One region of the Hymenobacter algoricola genome, then DNA from elsewhere that is predicted to be linked to it. Evidence: riboswitches for the same ligand, from Rfam matches in the RefSeq annotation. Region 1 holds a riboswitch; the other holds the start of a gene.
The links. Region 1 has a riboswitch for cobalamin ahead of ABD842_RS16945 (TonB-dependent receptor). Riboswitches for the same ligand answer to the same signal wherever they lie in the genome.

Region 1 (3,339 bases):
GGCCTTGCGTCTGCACCTGCCGCAGGTTGCGCGGCGAGTACTGCTGCCGGCTGTTGGGTATCCACTGCACCCAGTCGTTGACCAGCTGCCGGTACGCAGTCAGCTCGGTGGTCAGGGTCAGGGCTGCGGGCTGCCAGGCGTGCTGCAGGCCGGCTTCGTACCCATAGCCCTGCTCCGGGGCAAGGTCGGGGTTGCCGGTGCGCCAGTACCGCTCGTTCAGGGTCGGGGCCCGGTAGCTGCGCGAGGCGCTGCCTTTCAGGGTCAGCTGCTGGGCCGGAGTCTGCCAGAGCTGCCACTCGGCGCCCGCAGTAGGAGCCAGCGGCGCGCGTCGTCCGGGCAGCACGGCCTGACGCAGGTTGGCCGTGAGGTGCAGCCTCGGGGTCGGGTCGAGCCGGAACAGGGCGAAGCCGGCGTAGCGGTTTTCCTGCACCTGGTAGATGTCGACTTTGCCGGCGAAATGCTGGGCTTCGGCCCCCACGCGCAGACTGACGTTGGGCCGGAAGTGGAAAGTGTGCTCGGCCTGGGCCTGGGTGGTCTGCACGCGCGAAGTGCTGGCCACGTCGTCGGAGCGGTAGTTCAGAATATCCTCGAACCAGGCCACCCGCACCCTTGACTCGTGCCGGTCGGTGGTATGGTGGTAGCCGGCCAGCAGGCGGCGGCTTTTGTCGCGCTCCTGGGCGTGGGTGTTGGCCGAGCCCGTGGAGGGCTGAATCTGCCGGTCGGCGTCGGTGAGCCAGGCGGCGGCGTTCCACTCGGCGTGGCGGCCGGTACGCAGGGTCAGGTCCTGGGTCAGGCTCCACTGGCGCAAGGCGGCGTTTTCCTGGCGGTGCTGCACCAGCCCGCGGGCTTCGCGCACGGTGTAGCGAAAGTCGTTTTGGGCCGTGCGCCAGGAGGCTGCCGTGCGCACCGCCAGCCGCGCGCTGCTGAAGCGGCCCTCCAGACTGTGCGCCCGGTACCCGAAGCTGCCCAGCTCACTCTGCCCCGCCACGTGCGCCCCCGCGTTCCACTGCACCGGCGACGACAGCAGCACGGTGCCGCCCACGGCCGCCGAGCCGTAGGTGCCGCCGGCCGGCCCGCTCTGCACCGCCACCTGGGTGTTGGCCGAGGTCGGCAACAAAGCAAAGTCAGCTTCGCCGAGGGAAGGCAGGTTGATGTTGAAGCCATTCCAGAGCACGGCCGCGTGGCGGGCCGAAGTGCCGCGGATGGAAATGGAAGACAGCTGGCCGGGACCGTAGTTCTTGATATAGAGTGGGGTGCGGCTGGCCAGCACATCGGCCAGGGTACCGCTGCGGTGCAGGGCCAGGGCCACCGAATCCAGGGTCGTGACGCGGCTGCCCACGGCGAAGCGGCCGGGCGGCGCGCCCTGCACCCGCACGGCGGGCAATTGCTGGGCCGGCAGGGGTGCGGGCATCGTCTGGGCCCGGGCCGGCGGGCCGGCCAGGCTCAGCAGCAGCGCGCTGAGGAGGAGCCCGCCAGAGCGCCACGTAAACTGAAGGGTATACATCATCCGAACTAAATTTCCGGTTTAGGAAAATTCAGTTCAAAACCTCCCGGTGGTTGGTCCGAAGACAACTGCCGCGAAGCCGAGGCCGAAAACAGGGAAATCCGGCCGCCCGAAAGCAGCCACTGCCATCATTCTCCGCCTTTCTCCCGAAAGCGCTGAACACTAAAAGTTATGGGCAGGTCTCCTGGCTTGCTTCCGGTGGGCCGCCTTCCCATTTCTCCGGCGTCGTTGCGGCTGGCAACGACTCCCTCTCAGAAACAGTGGCTGGGGGATGGGCCCACCAAATACTCGAAGCGTACAGTTGCGGGGACAGCTCCGGAATTAAACCGGATTCCCTTTTCAGCCTCGCCCCCCAATTGGGGTCCGGCCACCTATAACGAAAGCAAAGATAGGGGTTGCCTGGCAGATATGCAGCCTGTTTGCCGGGTTGTACGGCTAAAAAAAAACGCCCGCAGCCCGCCAGCCGGGGGTAAGCTTTTAGCCGGGCTTTCCGTACATAAGCGGGCCTTGGCCCGTCAAATGCCCTGCATGAGTACCCCGCCGGCTATCCGGCCGCACAAACCGTCCAGTACCAAATGAAGCTCCCCACCGCCTTTTACCAGCGCCCCGACGTTGTCCGGATTGCCCGCGAGCTAGTCGGCAAATACCTGTTTACCCGCATCGACGGCGTGCTCACCGGCGGCCGCATCGTCGAGACGGAGGCCTACGCCCACATCGGCGACCAGGCTTGCCACTCCCACCTGGGCCGCTTCACCAACCGGACCAAGGTGATGTACGAAGCCGGCGGCATCGCCTACTGCTACCTGATTTATGGCCGCTACACCCTGTTCAACATCATCACCAACGAAGCCGGCAAGGCCGATGCCGTCCTGATCCGGGGCCTCGAGCCCACCGAGGGCGTGGCGGAAATGCTGCTGCGCCGCGGCCTGCCGGCACCGGCCCGCAACCTGACTGCGGGCCCGGGCCTGCTCACCCAAGCCTTGGGAATCACCACTAAGCACTACGGCACCGATGTCAGCGGGGACCTGATCTGGATAGAAGATCACGCAGAACGGATGCCCGACGAGCGGCTGGTCGCCAGTCCCCGCGTTGGCATCGACTACGCCGGCCTCGACGCCGCTTTGCCCTGGCGCTTCCGGCTAAAAGGCAGTCCCTGGGTTAGTCCGGCTAAATAAGCAGCGGGCATTGCCGGGAGAAAAGGTGTCGCCTATCTGGCGCTTGATGCGGCGCAAGGAATGGGCATCAGACTTTCTCGCACACCACCACAATCGGGCGGCCGCGCAGGTCGGTGGTGGCAAACAGATATATATCACCGCCTTCGCGAATGCCGGTGTGCTGCCGGAATTCAGCTACGGTATCGGGGAAGTTGCGGGTCGTGACGTGGGCCCGGGCTTCGGGCCCGAGGTGGGCGCGCAGGGTTTTCTTATCGTATTTCTCGGCGGCCAGAATGCGGAAAATCCGCCCCGGAAAGTCCGGGCGCAGCGTTTCCGACATATACAGGTGACTGTGCTGGTGCAGCTTGAACAGCTCGAAGGCGGTGCCCACGCTGCGAAAGCCGCCGGCCTTGAGTACGGCCACGTTGGGCTCGTAGAGGTAGCCCTGGGGCAGAGGCTCGGCGTAGCGGGCTACGGCCCGGGTTTCGCGGGCTTTATTAAGCCGAAACTCCTGCTGCTGCCCGTTGCGGAGCAGGTTGACGGTGTAGCGCTCCGGATCCACGGCCGGCTCGGGACCCAGCTCGTACAGCACTTCCTTGCATTCGTTGTCTACGGCCACCACCCACAGCCGGCGGACCTGCTTGAGTTCCTGCAGCGCCAGCTCAATATCGAGCATGGGCG
Region 2 (3,339 bases), on a different contig from region 1:
CCCAGGGCGAAGGGCTTGGCCTCGATGCGCACCCCGCGCCGGTGCAGCAGCTCGTAGATGTCGCGGGCTGAGTGGCCGGTGGCCAGAATCACGGCGTCGGCTTCCAGGGTCTCGCCACGGGCCGTGACTACCCCGCGCAGGTGGTTCTGCGCCAGAATCAGGTCGTCCACCCGCGTATCGAAGCGCACTTCGCCGCCGGCCGCCAGAATACTTTCCCGCAGGGCGGCCACCACGGAGGGCAGCTTGTTGGTGCCGATGTGGGGGTGGGCATCGACGAGAATATCGGGGGTGGCGCCGTGCTGCACCAGCAGGCGCAGGATGCGCTGAATGTCGCCGCGCTTGGTGGCCCGGGTGTAGAGCTTGCCGTCGGAATAGGTGCCCGCCCCGCCCTCGCCGAAGCAGTAGTTGGAATCCGGGTTCACCACGTGCTCCTTATTGAGGGCGGCCAGGTCGCGGCGGCGGGTGCGCACGTCCTTGCCGCGCTCCAGCACAATGGGTTTCAGGCCCAGCTCGATGCAGCGCAGCGCCGCAAACAGCCCCGCCGGCCCCGCGCCCACGATGAGCACCGAGCGGCGGGCCCGGCTCACGTCGGGGTACTGAAACCAGGGTCCGAACGTATCGGCCGGGGGACGGCTGAGCCAGATGTCGGCCCGCAGGCGCACCAGCGGCTGGCGGCCGCGGGCGTCGATGCTGCGCTTGCGCAGGTGCACGAAGTCGGCCTCGCCGGGCTCCAGGCCCGTGGCTTCCAGCAGGGCGCGGTAGCGGGCAAACTCGTCGTAGGCTACTTCGGGCGGCAGCAGCACCTCAATTTCTCTCTTGGACATAAGGCGAAAGGTTTCGAGCCTTTAAACCGGGGCAGTGAATGGGGGAAAGGGCAAAGATACGGCGGGCGGCATCTCCCCCCCAACCCCTTCTCCAAAAGATAGGGGGCTTAGAGTACCAACCAGAAGTCAGCCCGCGAGATACTTCGGCTGCGCAGACGCCAGATCAAGCCTGACGTTGTGCCTGTTACGCTGCCATTCTCCTACTCCGCCAGAATCTTCACCGGGCGCTTGTCGGCGTCGATGGCGACGAAGGTGAACAGGCCGGTTACGGCCTTGGTGCGCTCCTCGGAGTACATCTGCTCCACGAACAGATCCACGCGCACCTGCAGGCTGGTGTTGCCCACGCGCACCACGTTGCCGATCAGCTCGACGAGCGTGCCGCCGGGTATGGGGTGGGTGAAGTCGACCTTGTCGGAGGAGACGGTGACCATCTTCAGGCGGCTGAAGCGGGTGGCGCAGATGAAGGCCACCTCATCCATCATGTGCAGCGTGGCGCCGCCGAAGAGCGTGTCGTAGTGGTTGGTGGTGTTGGGAAATACGGCTTTGAAGATGCGGGTTTCGGCGCGGGCAATTTTCTCGTCGAGGCTCATGAGAGGCGGAAAAAGGAAGGGAAGCAATACGCCCTTGCCGGATTTCGGAAAGCCCCGCGAACTGAGCAATAACGGGAATCGTCCGGCCGCACGACGAGCCCGGCCCGGCCGCACTGCCGCGGGCCGGAAAAGGCAGAAACCGTGCACCAGCACCCGATAAAGGCCTCATTTCGCGAAGGCAGCCTTACCAATAAGACGGAAGGCAGGTCTCCTGACTCGTAACATCTTCCCCGCCCTTCTCATCCCGCCGGAAGCGGGACAATGGGTTGCTGTGGGGGAAAACAAAGTCGTTACTTACAGTAGCGCGTCTGTCCGGGATTTGCACCCGGTTCCCTGTTCGGGGCGGAATTACCCGCCCACCTTCCGTCGTCTGATGAATAAAATCCAGCAAAGGACAACGGCGGCGAAGGTAGCGGTTTTGCGCGGCTGGCGGGGCCCCGGGCCGGGTTCCATGCAAAAGCCCCTTGCCGCGGGTCGGGTAAGGGGCTTGATCCGTAACGAAGGAAGCGTGGGCGCGGGGCGGGGCGGCTGGGTGGGCGCGGGGCTACTCTGCCAGCTCCGCCGGGTCGGGGGCACTCCGGGAAGGGCCGGGGCTGTTTTTGCGGGGCCAGAACGCCTCCATCGACTGGTTGAACGAAGCCAGCACCTGGGCCCGCACTTCCCCCGAGCTGTGGCGCAGCAGCTTGCCGAGCATCTCCCGGTACATTTCGGTGGTTACCTCCAGCCCCTTGGCACTGACCAGGCCGTGGTGGAGCAGGTCGCAGTTGGTGGCCACCGACCGGGCGATGGAGTCCGCCAGGTCTTCCCGCGCCAGGTCGGCTTCTTTAAAGGATTGTTCCAAACGAGCGTTGATGGCGGGGGTGGGCTTCTGATCCATGATCGAAAGAGAAGAGGGCGATGGTGGAGGACTGAACCGAAAAGATGGTTTAACTGGTTCAGCTTGGCGGGCGGTTTTCGGCCGGTTTTGCGGCCAAGGCCCCACCGGAGGCAGCCACTATCGGCCGACTGCTGAGCGAATACGTAGTTTGCGGCCGGCTGGTTTAAACCCGCGCCGGGGCAGCCGACTGCCTATAGTGCCCCGCCTCGGCCGAAGCCGGCCTCTTTCGTCTTTATCCGCCCCCCGCGATGCCCGCCTCCCGTACTGTCCCCGATCTGTCGTCTGCCGCGCGGCTGCGCTCCATCTTCAGCGGCTCGGTGGGCAACCTGGTGGAATGGTACGACTGGTACGTGTACTCGGCCTTTGCCCTGTATTTTGCCCCCGCGTTCTTCCCCAAGGGCAACCTCACGGCCCAGCTGCTCAACACGGCCGCCATCTTCGCCGTGGGCTTTCTGATGCGGCCCCTGGGCGGCTGGCTGATGGGCGTGTACGCCGACCGGCACGGGCGCAAGGCGGCCCTGCTGCTGTCGGTGCTGCTGATGTGCGCGGGTTCCCTGCTCATTGCCCTCACGCCCTCGTACCAGCGCATCGGCGTGGCGGCCCCCATCCTGCTGGTGGTGGCGCGGCTGGCCCAGGGGCTGAGCGTGGGCGGCGAGTACGGCACCTCGGCGACCTACCTCAGCGAAATGGCCGACGCCAAAAACCGGGGCTTCTACTCCAGCTTCCAGTACGTGACGCTCATTGCCGGGCAGCTGCTGGCCTTGCTGGTACAGCTGGGCCTGCAGCGGGTGCTCAGCCCCGGGCAGATGTACGCCTGGGGCTGGCGGGTACCGTTCGTGATTGGCGCGGCGGCCGCGGTTTCGGCCCTGTACCTGCGGCGCAGCATGGCCGAAACCGACGCTTTCGAGCAGCAGCGCCCGGTAGCGGCCGGCTCGGAAAAGCCGGCGGGCAAGCTGGCCGTGCTGCGGCGCTACCCGCGCGAGGTCTTCACCGTGGTGGGCATGACGCTGGGCGGCACCATTGCCTTTTACACCTTCACCAACTATGC

Region 2: it holds a riboswitch for cobalamin, as region 1 does, so the genes downstream of both, ABD842_RS12595 (acyl-CoA thioesterase) here and ABD842_RS16945 (TonB-dependent receptor) in region 1, are expected to answer to the same signal.

What each region holds. Positions count from the first base shown of each region.
Region 1 covers NZ_BAABDH010000105.1:72,772-76,110, reverse strand. The annotation lists gene ABD842_RS16945 (TonB-dependent receptor) at 1-1,507, opposite strand, end outside; cobalamin riboswitch at 1,662-1,894, opposite strand; gene ABD842_RS16940 (DNA-3-methyladenine glycosylase) at 2,080-2,679, shown strand; gene ABD842_RS16935 (class I SAM-dependent methyltransferase) at 2,747-3,339, opposite strand, start outside.
Region 2 covers NZ_BAABDH010000041.1:32,188-35,526, forward strand. The annotation lists gene ABD842_RS12590 (NAD(P)/FAD-dependent oxidoreductase) at 1-824, opposite strand, end outside; gene ABD842_RS12595 (acyl-CoA thioesterase) at 1,025-1,414, opposite strand; cobalamin riboswitch at 1,599-1,793, opposite strand; gene ABD842_RS12600 (hypothetical protein) at 1,959-2,291, opposite strand; gene ABD842_RS12605 (MFS transporter) at 2,540-3,339, shown strand, end outside.